Linked DNA regions of Lichenibacterium dinghuense. The protein of the gene in region 2 binds, or shares a complex with, the protein of the main gene of each other region. Links are inferred from orthologs where the notes say so. Each region holds a gene or a part of one and is shown on either strand. Other genes may lie near its edges. The genes, in order: accD and accC.

Region 1 (8,501 bases), 1.8 Mb from region 2 along the record:
GCATGCCGCAGACCAGCAGGAGCGGACGGGCCTGGCGCTCCTCCATCTCGGCCAGGGCTTCGGCGAGGATGCGGCCGCCCGCGGCGTTGTGGCCGCCGTCGAGCCACAGCTCCGAACCCGCGGGCAGCAGCGCCGGCAGCGGGCCGCGCTTCAGCGGCTGCAGCCGCGCCGGCCATTCGGCCCGGGACAGGCCGGCCTCGTAGGCCGAGGCCGGCAGGTCCGGGAAGGCCGCGCGCAGCGCCGCGACGGCGGCGGCGGCGTTGCCGTGCTGGTGGCGACCGGCGAGGCGCGGCAGCGGCAGGTCGAGGAGGCCTTGGCCGTCCTGGTAGACGAGGCGCCCGCGCTCCTCCCCGGCCGAGAAGTCCTGGCCCGCGAAGACCGCGGGCGCGCCGACGCGGGCGGCCTCGCGCTCGATCACGGCGCGGGCCTCGTCGCACTGTTCGGCGACGACCGCCGGCACGCCGCGCTTGAGGATGCCGGCCTTCTCGCCCGCGATGGCCGCCACGGTGGCGCCCAGGAACTCGCGGTGGTCCATCGACACGGGGGTGATCACGGTGGCGAGGGGGCGCGGCACGACGTTGGTGGCGTCGTAGCGGCCGCCGAGCCCGACCTCCAGCAGCAGCGCGTCCGCGGTATGCTCGGCGAAGAGCAGCAGCGCCGCCGCCGTGGTGATCTCGAAGACGCTGATGCCCTGTCCGGCGTTGACGGCCTCGCACCGCGCGAAGGCCTCGGCCAGGACCTCGTCTGACACGAGCCGGCCGGCGAGCCTGATCCGCTCGTGAAAGCGCACGAGGTGGGGCGAGGTGTAGACGTGGACGCGGCGGCCCGCGGCCTCCAGGACCGCGCGCATGAAGGCGACGGTGGAGCCCTTGCCGTTGGTGCCGGCGACGTGGATCACCGGCGGGAGCCGCCGCTCGGGGTGGCCGAGGCCGGCGAGCAGCCGCTCGATGCGGCCGAGCGACAGGTCGATGCGCTTCGGGTGGAGCGGCAGGAAGCGGGCGACCAGCGCGTCCGCGGCGCCGGCGGGCCCGCCCGCCATGGCTCCCATGCCGGGGACTACTCCGCCGCGGCGGGCAGCGCCGCCGCGGCGGGGCGCCGGTCCATCAGCAGGCCGCAGAGCCGCGCCAGGGTGGCGCGCATGTCGCGGCGGTGCACCACCATGTCGACCATGCCGTGTTCCTGCAGGTATTCGGCGCGCTGGAACCCCTCGGGCAGCTTCTCGCGCACCGTCTGCTCGATGACGCGCGGCCCGGCGAAGCAGATCAGCGCGCCCGGCTCGGCGATGTGCACGTCGCCCAGCATGGCATAGGAGGCGGTGACGCCGCCCGTCGTCGGGTTGGTCAGCACGACGATGTAGGGCAGGCCGGCGCGCTTCAGGCGGTTCACCGCGACCGTGGTGCGCGGCATCTGCATCAGCGAGAACACGCCCTCCTGCATGCGGGCCCCGCCCGAGGCCGCGTAGAGGATGAAGGGCGCGCCGAGCTTCAGCGCCCGCTCGGCGCCGGTCACGATGGCCTCGCCCGCCGCCATGCCGAGCGTGCCGGCGAAGAAATCGAAGGTCTGCACCGCCACCACGGCGTCGCGGCCGCCGAGCTTGCCGACGCCGAGCTTCACGGCATCGCCGAGGCCGGTGCTGGTGCGCTCCTCCTTCAGCTTGTCGGCGTAGCGCTTCTCGGCGCGAAAGCGCAGCGGGTCGGCCAAAACCTCGGCGACGGGGATCTCCTCCCAGCGGCCGTCGTCGAAGGTGGTCGCGAGGCGGGTCTTCGCGTCCATCTTCATGTGGAACTCGGAGCCCGGCACCACGAACAGGTTGTTCTCGAGGTCCTTGTGGAAGACGAGCTGCCCGGAATCCGGGCACTTCACCCACAGGTTCTCGGGCGTGTCCTTCTTGGTGGTGAGGAAGGAGCGGATCTTGGGCGGGACGACGTTGTTGATCCAGCTCACGGGCGGCTCTCCTCGGCCGGCAGGTCGGTCGGAACGCGCTTGGCCGAGCGGGCCCCGCGCGCCAGGCCCTCGACGAAGGCCCGCACGGCCGGCACCGTGGCGGCCGTGGCGTGGCCGCCGTCGAGCGTGCGGGCCAGCACGTCGATGAGCGCCGTGCCGACCACCACCGCGTCGGCGTGGGCCGCGACCTCGGCGGCGGCCTCCGGCGTCTTCACGCCGAAGCCCACCGCCACGGGGAGGTCCGTGTGGCCCTTGATGCGCCGCACCGCCTGGCCGACGCGGCTGTAGTCCGGGATGGCCGCCCCCGTGATGCCGGTGACCGACACGTAGTACACGAAGCCGCTCGTGTTCTTCAGCACGGCGGGCAGGCGCGCGTCGTCGGTGGTGGGGGTGGCGAGGCGGATGAAGTTGAGCCCCGCCTCCAGCGCCGGCACGCAGAGCTCGCGGTCCTCCTCGGGCGGCAGGTCGACCACGATGAGGCCGTCGACGCCGGCCGCCTTCGCGTCGTCGAGGAAGCGGTCGACGCCGTAGATGTAGATGGGGTTGTAGTAGCCCATCAGCACGATCGGGGTCGCGTCGTCGTGGGCGCGGAAGTCGCGCACCATGTCGAGCGTCTTCGACAGGCGATGGCCGGACTTGAGCGCCCGCAGCGCGGCGGCCTGGATGGTGGGGCCGTCCGCCATGGGGTCGGTGAAGGGCATGCCGAGCTCGATCACGTCGGCGCCGGCCTCGGGCAGCGCGCGCAGCACCGCCGCGGAGGTGCGGTCGTCGGGGTCGCCCGCCGTGATGAAGGTGACGAGGCCGGCGCGGTTCTGTCGGGCGAGGTCGGCGAAGCGGGCCTTCATGCGGGCGGTCAAGCGCGGGCTCCTTCGAGGGCGGCGATGCGGGGCTCGTGATGCTTCATGTCGGTGACGAGCGAGTCGACGGAAGCGACGACGACGTATCGCAGTCCTTCGAGCTGGGTCTCCATCGCGTCGAGCCGCGCATCGATGCCGTCGAGGCGCGCGTCGATGCCATCAAAACGCTTGTCCATCGCTGCCATGTCCGCCCGCATGCCGCGGAGCAGCTCCAGCACGAGGTTCTCGGTCTCCGCCGTCATGGGATCACATCCCGCCGAGGTGGTCGGCGACGGTGAAGATGTCCTTGTCGCCGCGGCCGCACATGTTCATCACCATCAGGTGATCGCGGGGGCGCTTGGGCGCAAGCTCCAGCACGGCGGCGAGCGCGTGGGCGGGCTCCAGCGCCGGGATGATGCCTTCGAGCTTGCAGCAGAGCTGGAAGGCGTCGAGCGCGCCCTTGTCGGTCGCGGACAGGTAGGTGACGCGGCCCACGTCCTTCAGCCAGGCGTGCTCGGGGCCGATGCCGGGATAGTCGAGGCCGGCCGAGATGGAGTGGCCCTCCTCGATCTGGCCGTCGTCGTCCATCAGGAGGTAGGTGCGGTTGCCGTGCAGCACGCCGGGCCGGCCGCCCGCCAGCGAGGCCGCGTGGGCCTTGGTGTCGAGCCCGTGGCCGGCCGCCTCGACGCCGAAGATCTCGATGCCCGGGTCGTCGAGGAAGGGGTGGAACAGGCCGATGGCGTTGGAGCCGCCGCCGATGCAGGCGACGAGCGAGTCCGGCAGCCGGCCCTCGCGCTCCTGCATCTGGGCGCGGGTCTCGGTGCCGATGATCGACTGGAAGTCGCGCACCATGGCCGGATAGGGGTGCGGGCCGGCGGCCGTGCCGATGCAGTAGAAGGTGTCGGCGACGTTGGTGACCCAGTCGCGCAGGGCCTCGTTCATCGCATCCTTGAGGGTGCGGGCGCCCGACTGCACGGGCACGACCTCGGCGCCCAGCATCTTCATGCGGAACACGTTGGGCTTCTGCCGCTCGACGTCCACCGCGCCCATGTAGACCACGCAGGGCAGGCCGAAGCGCGCGCAGGCCGTGGCGGTGGCGACGCCGTGCTGGCCCGCGCCGGTCTCGGCGATGATGCGGGTCTTGCCCATGCGCTTCGCCAGCAGGATCTGGCCCAGCACGTTGTTGATCTTGTGCGCGCCGGTGTGGTTCAGCTCGTCGCGCTTGAAGTAGATCTTGGCGCCGCCGCAGTGCTCGGTCAGCCGCTCGGCGAAGTAGAGCGGCGACGGGCGGCCGACGTAGTGGGTGTGCAGGCTTGCGATCTCGGCCGCGAAGGCGGGGTCGGCGCGGGCCTCCTCGTAGGCGCGCTCGAGGTCGAGGATCAGCGGCATCAGCGTTTCGGCGACGAAGCGGCCGCCGTAGTTGCCGAAGTGGCCCCGGGCGTCCGGGCCCTGGCGGAAGGAGTTCGGCAGGCTCTGCTCGTTCACGGCGAAAGGTCCTCGTCCGGCGGGGTGCCGCGGGCGGCCCTGACGAAGGCCGCGATGAGCTCGGGCGACTTGACGCCGGGGGCGGTCTCGACACCCGACGACACGTCGACCGCCGGGGCCCGCGTCGCGCGGAGCGCCTCGCCCACGTTGTGGGGCCCGAGTCCCCCTGACAGCATGAAGGGGACGGGGAGGTCAAGGCCGGCCAGCAGCGACCAGTCGAAGGCGACGCCGTTGCCGCCCGGCCGCGTGGCGCCCTTCGGCGGCTTGGCGTCGAACATGACCTCGTCCGCCACCTCGGCCCAGGCCGGGGCCTGCGACACGTCCGACGCCTCCGAGACGCCGAGCACCTTGACCACGGGGCGGCCGAAGCGCGCCCTGACGCCCGCCACCCGCTCCGACGTTTCGCGGCCGTGGAGCTGCAGCATGTCGGGGCCGACGGCCGCCACGATCTCGTCGAGCGTGCCGTCGTCGGCGTCGACCGTCAGGGCGACCACGGCGGCCCGGCCCCGCGCGCGGGCCGCGAGGGCCGCGGCGCGGCGGATCGCCAGGTGGCGCGGCGAGCGCGGGAAGAACACGAGCCCGACGCGGCCGGCGCCGGCGTCGAGCGCCGCGTCGAGCGTGTCCTCGGTCGACAGGCCGCAGATCTTGATCAGGGGTGCCACGGATGTCCTCGGAGCAGCCGGGCGCGACGGGCGCACGGCGGGTCGCGGGGCTTATCGCGCAGCGGCGCGCACAAAAAAAGGCCCGGCAGCGGCGGGCGACCCCGCGGGGGCCGGGGCCGCGCCGGACCCCGCAGCGATTTCTCCGCCGTCGCGACCTCCGCGCCGTGACGGCGTTGACGCGCGGAGCGGGGCCGGCGGGCGGCCGCGCGCGGAGGAGCACACCATGCCGACAGATCCCGGACCGGGCGACCCCTTCCCCACCCCGGCGGAGACGCCGGCCCCGCCCGAGCAGGCGCCGGGCGAGCCGATCGGCATCCCGCAGCCGGGCCCGGACGTCGTCGATCCCGCCCCGTCGCCCGGCGTCGGCGTGCCCGCGAGCACGCCGACCGAGATCCCGGGCGCGCCCAAGACGTTCTGAAGACGAAAAAAAGCCCGCCGGTCGGGGACCGGCGGGTTCGAGGTGGTCGTTGGGTCGCCGAGACAATGCCCGGGGATGGTGAACAGTTCATCGCGGCCGCGCCGCACCGCGTGTCGCGGAATGAGACCGGCGCCGGGCTTGCCGCGGGGTGGAGGCGCGCGGCAGAAGGCCGTGACGCCTCCGCGCCCCCCGATCTGACAGGGACCCCACAGCATGACCCGAGCCCGCCTGCCGCTGAAGGGCGCCTGGATCGATTGCGCCTACGACGGCGAGACGCTCACGCTGGCGGCCGTGGGCTCGCCGTTGCAGTATCTGGTGAAGGCACCGACCTCGATCCCGGCACGGCACAAGCAGTCCGAGGAGCGCGGGCGGCTGCGCCGCCTCGCCGTCGCCGCCCTGCGCGACGCCGGTGCGGCCGGCGACGTCGACGACGCCGAGGTGGTGTGGAGCTACCGGGCGGGCTGACGCCGGCCTCCGCGCTTCAATGCCGCACAATGCGGCCGCGCGGGACAGACAACGCCCGTCCGCGCGGGATCTGCGGCGGCGGCGCCGCCAGGTGGGAGGCTAACGACGATTCGGCCCGGCTCAGGATGTGCTCGAGGCCCGGCATGTCGAGGGCGATCGCCTGGGCCCGGCACAGCTCGATCACCGTCCTCAAAGCCCGCAACTCGTCGCCGCGATCCCCCGCCATGCCGGCCCTCCCGAGCGCTGCGCCGCGCGCCGCCGTCCGGGCCATCATGCCGCGTCGCGCCGGCGCCGAACAGCCTGACAAAATTGCGGTGGCGCGGGACCCGGCCGGGCGGCCCGAGGGCCCCCTCAGCCCTCGATCAGCCCGCGCCTCATCGCGACCGCCACGGCCTGCGGCTTGGTCAGGCAGTTCAGCTTGCGGCGGGCCGCGTCGAGGTAGGTGCGCACGGCGCTGGACGACAGGCCGAGGATGTCCGCCGTCTGGTCGATGGTCCTGCCGGCCGCGGCCCATTGCAGGGTTTCACGCTCGCGGACGGACAAGCGCGGGACGGCGGCGCCCGGCGGCGCGGCGGCCCCGATCTCCAGCAACTTGGCATGGAGGTGGCTGGCGACGATGCCCATGTCCCGCACGAGGTCGTGGCGCAGCATCGACCAGTCCCGGTCCGACGCGTCGCACGTGACGTTGAACAGGGCCTGGGCCCCGCCCGGCCCGCGGCTCGGCAGGGCGAGGCCTTGGCGGCCGACGCCGGCTTCCCCGGCTTCGTCGAAGAAGCGGCGCACCACGGGCGCCGACCTGTCGAGCGTCGCCCAGTCGACCGGGACGATGCTCCGCATGCCGACCCGCATCACGGGGTCGATGGCGTGGTAGCGGGACTGGATGTAGCGCTCGACCCAGTGGGTCGGGTAGGTGAAGAGGATCGTGTCCCGCCCGTCGGCGACGCCGGCCCGGCCCACGGCGAACAGCACGGCGTGCCTCAGGCCGTAGGGCTCGATCAGCCCGTCCATGGCGCGTTTGACGTCGGGAAGGTCGGTCGCCGCCTCGATCGAGGCCAGCGCCGCGAGGAAGCGCTCGCGTCGCTCGGCCTCGCTCTGGGACATGTTCCCCCTTCCGCCAGCGGAGCACCTCCCGTCCGGGTCCCGCGAAAATAGCGGGTCCGGCGGCCCGTCACAACGGCCGGCGCGCCGTGCGGCCGTCAGCGCTCGCGATGGTGGTCCTGGTCCCCGCGGTCGGTGATCTTGCCCAACAGGCCGAGGATCTTGGCCTGGTTGCTCTCGACCAGCTCGAACCGCTCGACGACGGAGCGGTCCTTGTCGGCCCGTCGCTCAGTCTCGTCCTGCCGGCGCCAGCCGACCAGGTCGGCATGGATGTCGCGCAACTCTTCGAGCAGGGCACGCTGCGTTTCGGCTTCCAGGCCGACGAAGACGCCGGCCGACAGGCCGGGGTCGGGGGCGGGCAGTCCCTTCTTCTCGGCCTCGCCGCGGCGCAGGCCGAGGCCCGAGATGATGGCCGCCAGGAACGTGCCCGCGATGGCGGCGAGGTCAGCGGCTGACATATCGGGCATCGTAGCTCGCTCGATAGAGGGACCGGAGTTCCATCGCGCTGAGCACGCCGTAGACCGCCACGCCGGGCGAGATCACGCCCAGTCCCTGCATCGTGCCCTCGTAGACCAGGAAGCCCACCTGCCCCCAGCTCAGGAAGCCGAGGAAGGCGCCCAGCATGCGGGCATAGGGGGTGCGGGGCGAGCGGCCGTTGATGTAGAGCGCCGCCAGCCGCACCCCGCCCGTCGCCCCGAACGCGCAGGACCAGAAGGTTTCGGTCAGCCCCAGCCGGTGGAAGGCCGAGAAGGACGGGCCGGCGAGGCTGTCGCCCGGCAGGGCCAGCACCAGCGCCCACAGGCACATGATGACGGCCGACAGCCATTCCGTGTCGCGGCACCCCGCCACGGTCGGCCGGCCCACGCGGCACGGCGGCCGCTCCGCCCGCCCGCCGGCCGCCGGATCGACGTGCGACGGCGCGCTCACGCCCGCGCCCGGCCGGCGCGGGCGGAGCCGCTGAGGGTCTGGTGCAGCATCGCGGTGATCTGGTCGGCCCGGTCCGACGATCCCCTGGAACTGCCGAGCCAGTAAGGCACGATGTCGACGACCTTCCGGGCCAGCCAGTCGCCACGGTACATCGCCTCGATCTGGGCGCGGCCGAGTTCGAAGACCGTGAAGGCGTCGTGGGCAGCCTTGTCGCGGCCCGTGCCGAGCGAGGCCGCGAAGTTGGACAGGCTATCGCGCACGCCCGCGCCGAACGAGAACGTCATGCGAACCTCGGGATGGGGGAGGAAGGCGCGCGGCGGCGGCCCGCGGCTCGGGCGAGCGGCAAGGGGCGGTCGGCTCGGGGGACTTTCAGGGGCGGGGAGCGCGGGGCTTCCCCTCATCCGCCCTCACGTCGTGAGGGCACCTTCTCCCGCTCGCGGGAGAAGGGCGGGTGCGATCAGGCCTCGCCGGGCGGCGTCACGAAGCGGACGGTGATGCCGGACACGCCCTCGTCGGCCTCGGCGAGGTGCTTCAGGTCGCCGTAGCCGCGGTCGATCAGGGCGTTGATGGCGGACACCCGCGCCTGCTCGCTCGTCGCCTCGCGGGCGAGGCGGGCGAGCTCGCGGATCGCGTCGGGCACGTGGGCTCGGATAGCGGCGCGGATCT
Region 2 (11,990 bases):
CGCGGCTGCGGGCGCCGTCGGCCGCGATCCTGTCGAGCGTCACGGGAACGCCCGCCGCCGGGCGGCCGCGCGCCGTATCGAGCACATGCGTCGACAATCGTCCCATCGTCTGAGCGCCCTCCGCGGCGAGGATGGAGGCCGGGGCGGCGGCCGGCGAGCCGCTTCGCCCCGGCCCGACCGTCAGGGCTCCTTGAACCCGTAGTCCGGCACGCCGTCCTCGTTGCCGTAATATTTATAGGGCAGGAACTTGCCCGACATGCCGAGCTTCACCCGGTCGCCCTTGTTGTTGGGCTCGCGCTCCATCGTCATGTTGAAGTCGATCGCCGACATGATGCCGTCGCCGAACTCCTCCTGGATCAGCTCCTTGAAGGTCGTGCCGTAGACCATCACCAGCTCGTAGAGGCGGTAGATCAGCGGGTCGGTCGGCGGCATGGACGGGATCGAGCCGCGGTAGGGCGGCTCGTTCAGCATGCGCTCCTCGGACTGGCTGAGGCCGAACAGCTCGGCGGCCTTGCGGGCCTGCGCCTTGGGCAGCTTCATCTGGCCCATGCAGGCCGCGGTGATCAGGATGGGCGACAGCCCGCCGATCTCGTCCTGGATGTGCTTCCAGGTCCAACCCTTCTCACGCTTGATGTCGAGCAGCTTCTCGGTCAGGTCTTCGCGCTTCACAGGTGTCTCCCCTTCGCGGCGGCACCGGCCTCCGGCGGTGGCCCGGAGCGGCCGCGTCGTCGCGGCGAGCGAAACTCATGCCACGCACCGGGGCGGCGCGTCAGCGGCCGCGCGGGGTCACCGCCCCGCCGTCCACAGCCCGTGCGGGGCCGACCGGTCAGCCGGTCTGGTCGGCGAGGAAGTGCTCCAGCCAGTGGATGTCGTAGGCGCCGTTCTGGATGTCGGTGTTGCGCACCAGTGTGCGGAAGAGGGGCAGGGTGGTGTCGATGCCGTCCACGATGAACTCGTCGAGCGAGCGCCGCAGGCGCATCAGCGCCTCGGTGCGGGTGCGGCCGTGCACGATCAGCTTGCCGACGAGCGAATCGTAGTTCGGCGGGATCGTGTAGCCCTGATAGGCGGCCGAATCGACCCGCACCCCGAGCCCGCCCGGCGGGTGGTAGTAGCTGATGCGCCCCGGCGAGGGCCGGAAGGTCTGGGCGTGCTCGGCGTTGACCCGGCACTCGATGGCGTGGCCGTCGAGCTTCACGTCGGCCTGGCTCAGCGTCAGCGGCGAGCCGGCGGCGATGCGGATCTGCTCGTTCACGAGGTCGATCCCGGTGATCATCTCGGTCACGGGATGTTCGACCTGGATGCGGGTGTTCATCTCGATGAAGTAGAACTGCCCGTCCTCGTACAGGAACTCGATCGTGCCGACGCCGCGGTAGCCGAGCTTGCGCATCGCCGCCGCGCAGGTCTCGCCGATGGCGGCGCGCTGCTCGGCGTTGAGCGCCGGGGAGGGACCCTCCTCCCACACCTTCTGGTGCCGGCGCTGGAGCGAGCAGTCGCGCTCGCCGAGGTGGATGGCGTTGCCCCGGCCGTCGCCGAGCACCTGGATCTCGATGTGGCGCGGCTTCTCGAGGTATTTCTCGATGTAGACCGCGTCGTCGCCGAAGGCCGCCTTGGCCTCCGAGCGCGCGGTTCCGAGCGCGTCGGACAGGTCGGCCTCGGTGCGGGCCACCTTCATGCCGCGCCCGCCGCCGCCCGCCGCCGCTTTGATGATGACCGGGAAGCCGATCTCGGCCGCGACGCGGGCCGCCTCGCCGTCGTCGGTGATGCCGCCCTCCGAGCCGGGCACGCAGGGGATGCCGAGCGCGCGCGCCGTGCGCTTCGCCTCGATCTTGTCGCCCATGGTGCGGATGTGCTCGGCCTTGGGGCCGATGAAGGCGATGTCGTGGTCTTCCAGGATCTCGGCGAAGCGGGCGTTCTCGCTGAGGAAGCCGTAGCCGGGATGGATGGCGTCGGCGCCGGTGATCTCGCAGGCGGACAGCAGCGCCGGGATGTTGAGATAGCTGTCGCGCGCCGGCGGCGGCCCGATGCACACGCTCTCGTCGGCGAGGCGCACGTGCATGGCATCGGCGTCGGCCGTGGAATGGACCGCCACGGTGGCGATGCCGAGCTCTTTCGCGGCGCGCAGCACGCGGAGCGCGATCTCGCCGCGGTTGGCGATGAGGATCTTGTCGAACATGGGCCGCGTCACTCGATCACGAGCAGCGGCTGCCCGTATTCGACAGGTTGGCCGTCCTCGACCAGCACGGACGAGACGGTGCCGGCGCGGGGCGCCACGATCTCGTTGAAGGTCTTCATGGCCTCGACGAGCAGGATCTTCTCGCCGGCCTTCACCGTGCTGCCGACCTCCACGAAGGGCTTCGCCTCCGGGCTGGCGCGGCGGTACACGGTGCCGACCATCGGCGACTTCACCGCGCCGGGGTGGTCCGCGGGAGCGTCGGCGGCGGCCGGGGCCTGGTATGCGGCGGCGGGCGCGGCCGACGGCGCGGAGACCACCACGGGCGCGGCCATGGCGGGCGCCGGGAGGGGCGCGTAGGAGACGGCGGTGTGGCGCACGAGCTTGATGCGCAGGTCGCCCTTCTCGATCTCCATCTCGGCGAGGTCGCTCTCCGACAAGAGGGTCGCCAGCGTGCGGACGAGGTCGGAGTCGATGGCGGTCGGGCCGGTGCCGGCGGGCGTCGGTTTGGTCCCCTTGGGGCGCGTCCGCAGGCCGTTTCGGATCATGGGCATCGAGGTCTTCTGATGGGGGCCGGCCGGCCGCCGGCGGGGGCGGTCGAGGCCGACGATGGGGGAGGGAGGGCGCCGCACGGCGCGCGCGTCACGCCCTCATAGAGAATGATCCGCTTCAACGCCAATCCATGCGGAGCGGTCGGCGTCAGGAGCAGGCGGCCTTGCCGCATTTCAGCACGTTGTCGACGTGGCCCTTCAGCTCGTCGAAGCCGACCGCGCCCACGACGACGTCGTGGCCGACCACGAAGGACGGCGTGCCCGTGAGCGCCAGGGCGTCGGCGAGCTGCATCGTGCCCTGGATGGACGCCTTGATCTCGGGGCTGGCCGCGTCCCTCTGGAGCTGGTCCATGTTGGCGCCCATGTCCTTGGCGACCGCGAGCGCCTGGGCCTTGCCGACGGGGCCGTGCTGGCCGCCGAGCAGCTTCTGGTGGTACTGCCAGAACTGCTCGCCCTTGAACTGGTTGCGCACCGCGGCGGCCACGTAGGCGGCCTCGACCGAACCCGGCCCGAGCACGGGGAAGTCCTTCAGCACGAGCTTCATGTCCGGCTCGGCCTTCATCAGCCTGGCGATGTCGTCGAGCGAGCGCTTGCAGTAGCCGCAGTTGTAGTCGAAGAACTCGACGAGCGTGACGCGCCCCTTCGGGTTGCCGAGCACGGCGTCCCCGGCGCTGTTGAACAGCGGCCCGGCGTTGCGGTCGACCACTTCGGACCGCTTGGCCTCCTCCTGCACCTTCTGGCGGCGCTCGAGCTCCGCCATGGCGTCCTGCAGCACCTCGGGGTTCTGCAGGAGGTAGTCGCGGATCACGCCGCCCATCTCGGACTTCTGGGCCGCGGTGAACTCGGCGGCCGTCGCCGGCGTCGGCTGCGTCCCGCAGAGGCCAGCGGCCAGCAGCCCCAGCCCGGCCAATGCGGAGCGGATCGCCGGGATGGACCGGCCTCGACCTTGATTCATCGTGGTCCCTTCACGTGCCGCGCGGGCCCGCGGCCCGGAAGCGTCGCGGTGTTCATGCGGCGCCGATGCGGCCATTCCAAGGCTCGCGGGGCCGCGAGCCGCTGCGACGGGCCGTCCGCGCGGGGGATGCCCTCCCCGCGCGGACGCCGGCGTCACGAGCCGAACGACGTCTTGGCGCGCTGCCACCAGCCGGAGCGCTTCGGGCGCTCGGGCTGCGGCTCGGCGGCGACAGCCGGCGCTTCGGCGGGCTCCGCAGCCGTGTCGGCCGTCGGTTCTGCCGCGGCGGACGGGGCAGCCCCGGCCGCCGGGGGCGTCACCGCCTCGACCACCGCGCCGCGATCGGCTCCGGCCGGCTCCGGCTCGCTCGACGCGTCAGCGGCGGGCGCCGCCTCGACCGCGTCGGCCGTTCCGGTCTCGGCGGCGCGGGCGCGGGCGGGGCGGCGGCGTCGCTTCGGCGCCTCGTCGGACGGGGCGTCGGCCGCATCGCCGTCGGCGGCCGGGGCCGCCTCGTCGTCGGCGCGGACGGCGGTCCGGCGGGAGCGACGGCGCTTCGGAGCCTCTTCGGCGGCCGGCTCGGCGTCCGCCGGCGCGCCGACGTCCTCGATCGGTGCCGAAGCGGTGACGGGAGCTGCGACGGCGGCCTCCACCGGCTCGTCCGCGGGCGCCGCGCCAGCCTCCGCCCCGTCGAACGACGTCTCGACCGGCTCGGCCGCGTCGATGTCCGCGGCCGCGACCGCGTCCGTGCCGACCTCGTCCGCCCCGCTGGGCTCGGCCGAGAAGCCGATCACGGGCAGCGGTTCCACCGTCGCGTCGCCGCCGAACTCCGCCGCGCCGTCCTGGGCCTCGTCGGTGGATGCGGGAGCGTCGGCCGAGGTCTCGCCCGCGCCGTCCCGGTCGCGCCCGCGGCGCCGGCGGCGGCGCTTGCGGCGGCGCTCGCCACCCTCGCCGGTCTCACCGCCGGTGGCCTCGACGGCCTCGTCCGCGCCCTCCGCCTCGCCCTCGTCGGCCGCCTCGGCGACCTCCTCGATCTCGGGCTCGAACACCGGCGCGATCGAATCGACGCGCACGAGGTCCTGCCGGGGCATCGGCGCCTCGGCCGGGGTGGCGAGGTCGCCGCGCTCGATGGCGTGGTAGACGGTGCCGGTCAGCGACGGGTCGCCCTCGACCGAGATCGTGACGCCGAAGCGCTGCTCCAGCTCGACGAGCTTGGCGCGCTTCTGATTGAGCATGTAGAGCGCCACCTCGCCGCGGCTGCGCACCACGAGGTCATAGGCGGCGTCCTTGATGAGCGCGTCCTCGACGAGGCGCAGGACGTGCAGCGCGATCGACGCGGTGGAGCGGACCGTGCCTGTGCCGGCGCAGTGCGGGCACACCACGGTGGAGCCTTCCAGCACGCCGGTGCGGATGCGCTGGCGCGACATCTCCAGGAGGCCGAAATGCGAGATGCGGCCGATCTGGATGCGGGCGCGGTCGTTCTTCAGCGCCTCCTTGATGCGGCGCTCCACCGCCCGGTTGTTGCGGCCCTCCTCCATGTCGATGAAGTCGACGACGATCAGGCCGGCGAGGTCGCGCAGGCGGAGCTGACGAGCCACCTCGTCGGCGGCTTCCATGTTGGTGCGGAGCGCCGTGTCCTCGATGTTGTGCTCGCGCGTCGAGCGGCCCGAGTTCACGTCGATGGCGACCAGCGCCTCGGTCTGGTTGATGACGAGGTAGCCGCCCGACTTCAGCGTGACGTGGGACGAGAACATCGCGTCGAGCTGCGCTTCCACGCCCGACTTGGCGAAGATCGGCGACGGGTCGCGGTACTCCAGCACGCTCTTGACGTTGCCGGGCATCAGCATCCGCATGAAGTCGCGCGCTTCGGTGAAGCCCGCCTCGCCCGACACCACGATCTCCTCGACGTCCTTCGAGTAGAGGTCGCGGATGGAGCGCTTGATGAGCGAGCCTTCCTCGTAGACCAGCGTCGGCGCCGACGACTTCAGCGTCAGCTCGCGCACGGACTCCCACATGCGCAGCAGGTATTCGAAGTCGCGCTTGACCTCGATCGGCGAGCGCGACGCGCCCGCCGTGCGCAGGATCACGCCCATGCCCTCCGGCACGTCGAGCTCGTTCGCGATGGCCTTGAGGCGCTTGCGGTCCTCGCCGTCGGTGATCTTGCGCGAGATGCCGCCGCCCTTGGCGGTGTTGGGCATCAGCACCGAGTAGCGGCCGGCCAGCGACAGGTAGGTGGTGAGGGCGGCGCCCTTGTTGCCGCGCTCCTCCTTGACGACCTGGATCAGCAGGATCTGGCGGCGCTTGATGACCTCCTGGATCTTGTAGTGGCGGCGCAGCCGCACGGGGCGGGGCGCGACGTCGGACAGCGCGTCGCCGCCGATCTGCTCGACGTGCTCCTCCTCGTGCTCGGCCGTGTCGGCCTCGGCGGCGTGTTCGGCGCCGGCGGGCTCGTCCTCGACGGCCGGGACGTCGCGCGCCTCCGTCGCGGCGGACTCGGCGGCGGCCTGCGCCGATGCTGCCCCTTCACCGTGGGCATCGTCTCCATGCTGGACGACCTCGAGGGCGTCGTCGGCGTGCGACGCGAGGACGGAGCTCTGCTCGGCCGCAGCCGTCACCTCGGCCTGCTGGGCGTCGGCCGACGCCGGCTCGCCCTGCGCGGGCTCGACAGCGGCTGCCTCGACGGCCGCCTCATGCGGCTGAACCGCCTCGACGGCCGCGGTCGGCTCGCCCTGGGCGGCCTCGACAGCGTCGTCGCCGGTCGTGGTCTCGGACGCGGCGGCGTCCGAGACCGGGGCCGCATCGCCCGCGGCCTGCGCGCCCATGTCCTGCGAGGCAGCCTCCGCGACCGTGCCGACGGTCTCGTCCGATCCGGTCGCCTCGGCGCCGACGGAACCCTCGGTCACGCCGCCTTCGGCGGCCTCGACCGCCACCGCGGCGGCGGCATCGACCTCGACCGCGGTGAGGACGTCCTCGACCTCGAAGGCCGGCTCCGAGATGCTCTCGTCGACGGCGTCGCGGCGCTCGAGCGCCGTGGCGGGGGCGTTGTCGCGGCGATGGCGGCGGCTGCGGCGCTGGCCGCGCTCGCCCCGCCCGTCGCGGCCGCCCCGCCCGTCGCGGCCTTCGCCGCGGGCGTTGCGCTCCGACCGGCCTTCGCCGCCGTTGCTGTCCCGGTCGGTGCGGTTCTCGCCGCGCCCGCCGCCGTTAGAGCGGCCGTCGCCGCCGCGCCGGCCGCCGCGGTCGACCCGGCCCTCGCCGCCGCGGGCTTCGCGCGGCTCGTCGTCCTCGTCGCGATGGGCGCGCGCCTCCTCCTCCAGCAGGGCCTGACGGTCCGCGAAGGGGATCTGGTAATAGTCGGGATGGATCTCGGAGAAGGCCAGGAAGCCGTGGCGGTTGCCGCCGTATTCCACGAAGGCCGCCTGCAGCGAGGGTTCGACGCGGGTGACCTTGGCGAGATAGATGTTGCCGCGCAGCTGCTTCTTGCTGGCGGACTCGAAATCGAACTCTTCGACGCGGTTACCTTTGAGCACCACGACCCGGGTTTCCTCCGGATGTGCGGCGTCGATGAGCATCTTGCTGTTGGACATGGGGAACTCTGTTCGCCTGGAGGCGCACGCGCGGGCACGACGGGTCGACCGCAGGCGACATGCCGGGGAGTCGAGGGGCGTGGGGCGGGATGCGCCGCATGGGGTGAGGGTGGCCCGCCGCTGCGTCGCAGAGGGCCGAGGGGGGGATCGAGAGCCGGGACGGCTTTCGGCGTGACGATGCGCCCGAGGTCGCCGGAGCCGCTTCGGGCCGGGCGATGCCGGCGCGCGGCCCGCGGCCGCCCCGGCGCTCGTCGGCGCGGGGAGCGGAGGATGCGGCAGCGTGACGACCCCGGAGCGGGCGGACCATGGATGGCGACTCTCTCGGCGCGGCCGATGAACGCGGCCGCGTTGCCAAGGAAGTCCGACGCGAGCCCGAAGGTTCGATCTGCCGCCCGATCGAGCCCGGACCGATAATCGCCTCTGGCGAATGCCCCTGCACGACACGCCGGGCCATCGGTGTCCGAACCGGTCCTGGAAGGCGAGCCGCCGCGAGGCGTGCCCGAGTCGGGACCTTGACACGCGAAACATAGCCTCGGGCGCTGCACTTTGGCAAGTTCGTGGTCCTGCGTTGCCGCGGAGCAACAGCGGGCGACGATCCGCGGCGGGCGCGAAGGACATCCTTAACCATCCGCGAGGCAGCCCGTAACGTGGCGGGGCGCGATCCCGTCGGGCGGCGGGATGCGGCGGACGGGGCGTGCCATGGACTCGAGACTCGCTCGGCGCGCCGCCCGCATCCCGGTCGCCCTGGCGCTCGCATTCGCCTCCGCCGCGGCCGCCCCGGCCCGGCATCCGGCCCCGCTCCCCGGCGCCGCGCGCCCCGGCCCCGGCGCGCCGGTGGCGGTCGACGCCCGCGTGTCGGTCGCGGGCGACGAGACCCGGCTCGTCGTCGACCTCAGCGCCGGAGTCGCGGTCGAGGCCAGCCTGACGGAGGAGCCCGACCGGCTGGTGCTCGACCTGCCCGAGGTGAACTTCCAGGTGGATCCCGCGGCTGGCCGGCTCGGCGCGGGCGGCGTCGGGCTGGTCCGCGGCTTCCGGTTCGGGCTCTTCGCGCCGGGACGCTCGCGCGTCGTCGTCGACCTCGACGGGCCGGCCGCGCTGCGGCGCGCCGAGGTCGCCAGCATCGCGGGCGGCAGCGCGTCGCGTCTGACCGTCGCGCTGGCGCCGACCGATCGGGCCGCCTTCCACGCCGCCGTCCGCCGCCCCGCGCCGGAGCCGGCCGCCGCGGCACCGCCTCCGACCTCCGACCCGCGCCCCGTGGTGGTGATCGACCCCGGGCACGGCGGCGTCGACCCCGGCGCGGGCGGGCTCGGCGGGGCCGTCGAGAAGGAGGTGGTGCTGCAGTTCGCCCTGGCGCTGTCGGACCGGCTGTCGGCGGGCGGCCGCTACCGCGTGGTGATGACCCGGCACGACGACCGCTTCGTGTCGCTCGGCGATCGCGTCAGGGTCGCGCGCGACGCCGGAGCCGCGCTGCTCATCTCCGTCCACGCCGACACCTTGAAGGATGCGGCCGTCGCGGGCGCGACCGTCTACACGGCCGCGGACCGGGCCAGCGACCCCGAGGCGGCGCGCGTCGCCGCGGCCGAGAACCAGAGCGACGCGGCCGCCGGGATCGACGACGCGCCGCGCGCCGCGGCCGACGTGTCCGACATCCTCGACGACCTGACGCGGCGCGAGACCCGCGCCGACTCGCACCGCTTCCAGAGGACGCTGACGGGTTACTGGGCCAAGATCGCGCGGCTGAACCACAATCCCGAACGCTCGGCCGGCTTCAAGGTGCTGCAGGCGCCGGACGTGCCGTCGGTGCTGCTGGAGCTCGGCTACCTGTCGAGCGGCCAGGACGCCCGCTCGCTCGCGTCGCCGGACTGGCGCGCCAAGGCGGCCGCGGGCGTGGCGGCGTCGGTGGACGCCTTTTTCGCGGCCCCCGTCGCCGCCGCCCCTCCCGCGCCCTCGGCCATGCGCTGAGGCCGGACCCACGCGGTCCGCGGCCCGATTGTGGCAAGGGTGCCACAGGGCCTCGGAGAAGCTCGACGCGCACGCCCGCGGCGTCCCCCTCGGGCGCCGCCGGTCGTATTGGGACCACAAAACAGCCGCAGCCTCCCCGCATCCGATCGGGTATTCCACCGCCGTGGCGACGGCCGAGCCCGGCCGCCGCAACTTTGATTCAGAGCTTTCGCTCGCGAGGCGTTCACCGATGCGGCATGTCGCCAGGTTCTTCGGCTTTCTGTTCGCCACCGGCGCGCTGGTCTTCGTCGTGCTCGCCTGCGTGGCCGCCGGAACGGTGTGGAAGTTCGAGAAGGACCTGCCCGACTACACCCAGCTCAAGAACTACGAGCCCGCCGTGATGACGCGCGTGCAGGCGGGGGACGGCAGCCTGCTCGCCGAATTCGCCCACGAGCGCCGCCTGTACCTCCCCTCGGCCGCGATCCCGCCGCTGGTGAAGGAGGCCTTCATCTCGGCCGAGGACAAGAACTTCTACACGCACAACGGCGTCGACCCCGAGGGCATCCTGCGCGCGCTCGGCGTCCTGGTGCAGGGCAACAAACGCGCCCAGGGCGCCTCCACCATCACCCAGCAGGTCGCCAAGAACTTCTTCCTCACCAACGAGCGCAGCTTCAGCCGCAAGATCCGCGAGGCGCTGCTCGCTCTGCGCATCGAGCAGACCTACTCGAAGGAGAAGATCCTCGAGCTCTACCTCAACGAGATCTACCTCGGCCTCGGCAACTACGGGATCGCCGCGGCGGCGCTGAACTACTTCGACAAATCGGTGAACGAGCTGTCGATCGCCGAGCTCGCCTATCTGGCTGGCCTGCCCAAGGGCCCCAACAACTACCAGCCCTTCCTGCACCGCGAGGCGGCGGTCGACCGCCGCAACTACGTGCTCTCGCGCATGGCCGAGAACGGCTACATCACCAAGGCCGAAGCCGAGAAGGCCAAGGCGGAGCCGCTCGGCATCAACCCGCGCGTGCTGACACCCAACACCTACGCGGCCGGCTACTTCGCCGAGGAGGTTCGTCGTGAGCTGCTGGAGCGCTACGGCGACAAGAAGCTCTACGAGGGCGGCCTGTCGGTCCGCACCACGCTCGACCCCAAGATGCAGATCATGGCCCGGAAGGCGCTGGTCGACGGGCTCGTCCACTACGACGAGACGCACGGCTTCCGCGGCGCCGTCCGCCACATCGACCTGACGGGCGACTGGGGCCCGTCGCTGGCCGCGATCCCGGCCCTCAGCGACGTGCAGCCCTGGCGCCTGGCCGTCGTGCTCGACGGCAGCGACAACGCCGTCCGCATCGGGCTGCAGCCCGGCAAGGACAAGGGCGGCGAGGTCGTGATGGACCGCGACACCGGCACGCTGACGCTCGACGGCATCAAGTGGACCGGCAAGCGCTCGATCCGCTCGATCCTGTCGCCGGGCGACGTGGTCTACGTCGCCCCCGCGGAGGGCAAGCCCGGCCAGTGGCGCCTGCAGCAGGTGCCGGAGATCTCCGGCGCGCTGGTCGCCATGGACCCCTACACGGGCCGCGTTTTCGCCATGGTGGGCGGCTTCTCCTTCGACCAGTCCGAGTTCAACCGCGCCACGCAGGCGCAGCGCCAGCCCGGCTCGTCGTTCAAGCCCTTCGTCTACGCGACGGCGCTCGACAACGGCTACACGCCGTCGTCGTCCGTGCTCGACGCGCCGATCGAGCTGCCCGGCGGCCCCGGCCAGGAGCCCTGGCGCCCGCAGAACGACGACGACGCGCCCGCCGGCCCGCACACGCTGCGCTACGGCGTCGAGCATTCGCGCAACCTGATGACGATCCGCCTCGCCAAGGACATCGGCATGCCGCTGATCGTCGAATACGCCAAGCGCTTCGGCATCTACGACGAGCTGCCGCCCTACCTGCCCATGTCGCTCGGCGCCGGCGAAACCACCGTGCTGCGCATGGTGACGGCCTATTCGATGCTGGCCAACGGCGGAAAGCGCATCAAGCCGACCCTCGTCGACCGCATCCAGGACCGCTGGGGCGACACGATCTACCGCCACGACGAGCGCACCTGCGAGGGCTGCGACGCCCAGACCTTCAACGACCAGGCCGAGCCGAAGCTGATCGACAAGCGCGAGCAGGTCATCGACCCGATGACGGCCTACCAGGTCACCTCCATCCTGCAGGGCGTCATCACGCGCGGCACGGGCTCGGCCATCAAGGTGCTGAACCGCAACCTCGCGGGCAAGACCGGCACCACCAACGACGCCAAGGACGTGTGGTTCGTCGGCTACTCGTCCGACCTGACCGTGGGCCTCTATCTCGGCTACGACCAGCCGCGGTCGCTCGGCGCCACCGCCTTCGCGGCGGAATATGCCGCGCCCGTGTTCCGCGACTTCATGGCGGCGGCCCTCAAGGACAAGCCCGACGTGCCGTTCCGCGCGCCGCTGAACATCAAGCTGATCCAGGTGGACTATCGGACCGGCATGCGCTCCAGCGGCAAGGACGCCATCATCGAGGCCTTCAAGCCCGGCACGGCGCCGCCCGACAGCTATTCCGTGATCGACGGCAGCGCGGGCCGCGCGGCGCCGCGCGGCGAGACGGCCTCGGCTCCCTCGGCGCCGGCCGAGCGCGCGGCCAGCGACGGGACCGGCGGCCTCTACTGACCCTCGGCCCCGCGGCTTCCGCCGCGGGGCGCCGTCCCGCATCGCGCGGAGGGCCGATGGCCTCCGATCCTGGTCAGCCCCCGTGCGCTTCGCCGCCGAGCGCGCGGCG

The links.
Region 1: the proteins of accC (region 2) and accD are in contact, whole or in part, in a solved structure (PDB 8UXZ), measured with the Escherichia coli proteins. The link is inferred for Lichenibacterium dinghuense from one-to-one orthologs.

What each region holds. Positions count from the first base shown.
Region 1 is NZ_JAJLMN010000001.1:1,997,832-2,006,332, forward strand. Bases 1-3,000 are described here. They hold accD (acetyl-CoA carboxylase, carboxyltransferase subunit beta), read right to left. Parts: upstream 1,945-3,000; coding sequence 1,057-1,944; downstream 1-1,056. Other genes in these bases: L7N97_RS09685 (bifunctional folylpolyglutamate synthase/dihydrofolate synthase), read right to left, coding at 1-1,048; trpA (tryptophan synthase subunit alpha), read right to left, coding at 1,941-2,801; L7N97_RS09700 (hypothetical protein), read right to left, coding at 2,798-3,000. In the rest of the region: more of L7N97_RS09700, read right to left, coding at 3,001-3,019; trpB (tryptophan synthase subunit beta), read right to left, coding at 3,048-4,265; L7N97_RS09710 (phosphoribosylanthranilate isomerase), read right to left, coding at 4,262-4,927; L7N97_RS09715 (hypothetical protein), read left to right, coding at 5,151-5,345; L7N97_RS09720 (hypothetical protein), read left to right, coding at 5,559-5,810; L7N97_RS09725 (hypothetical protein), read right to left, coding at 5,827-6,036; L7N97_RS09730 (helix-turn-helix transcriptional regulator), read right to left, coding at 6,162-6,911; L7N97_RS09735 (hypothetical protein), read right to left, coding at 7,007-7,366; L7N97_RS09740 (hypothetical protein), read right to left, coding at 7,353-7,835; L7N97_RS09745 (hypothetical protein), read right to left, coding at 7,832-8,119; L7N97_RS09750 (hypothetical protein), read right to left, coding at 8,293-8,501.
Region 2 is NZ_JAJLMN010000001.1:169,088-181,077, reverse strand. The notes cover bases 1-2,988. They hold accC (acetyl-CoA carboxylase biotin carboxylase subunit), read right to left. Parts: upstream 2,174-2,988; coding sequence 827-2,173; downstream 1-826. Other genes in these bases: L7N97_RS00835 (DsbA family protein), read right to left, coding at 2,870-2,988; accB (acetyl-CoA carboxylase biotin carboxyl carrier protein), read right to left, coding at 2,182-2,718; cynS (cyanase), read right to left, coding at 181-669; uraH (hydroxyisourate hydrolase), read right to left, coding at 1-106. Also shown: more of L7N97_RS00835, read right to left, coding at 2,989-3,676; L7N97_RS00830 (Rne/Rng family ribonuclease), read right to left, coding at 3,829-7,254; L7N97_RS00825 (N-acetylmuramoyl-L-alanine amidase), read left to right, coding at 7,954-9,216; L7N97_RS00820 (penicillin-binding protein 1A), read left to right, coding at 9,446-11,881; L7N97_RS00815 (Na+/H+ antiporter), read right to left, coding at 11,955-11,990. UniProt on the Escherichia coli protein: This protein is a component of the acetyl coenzyme A carboxylase complex; first, biotin carboxylase catalyzes the carboxylation of the carrier protein and then the transcarboxylase transfers the carboxyl group to form malonyl-CoA.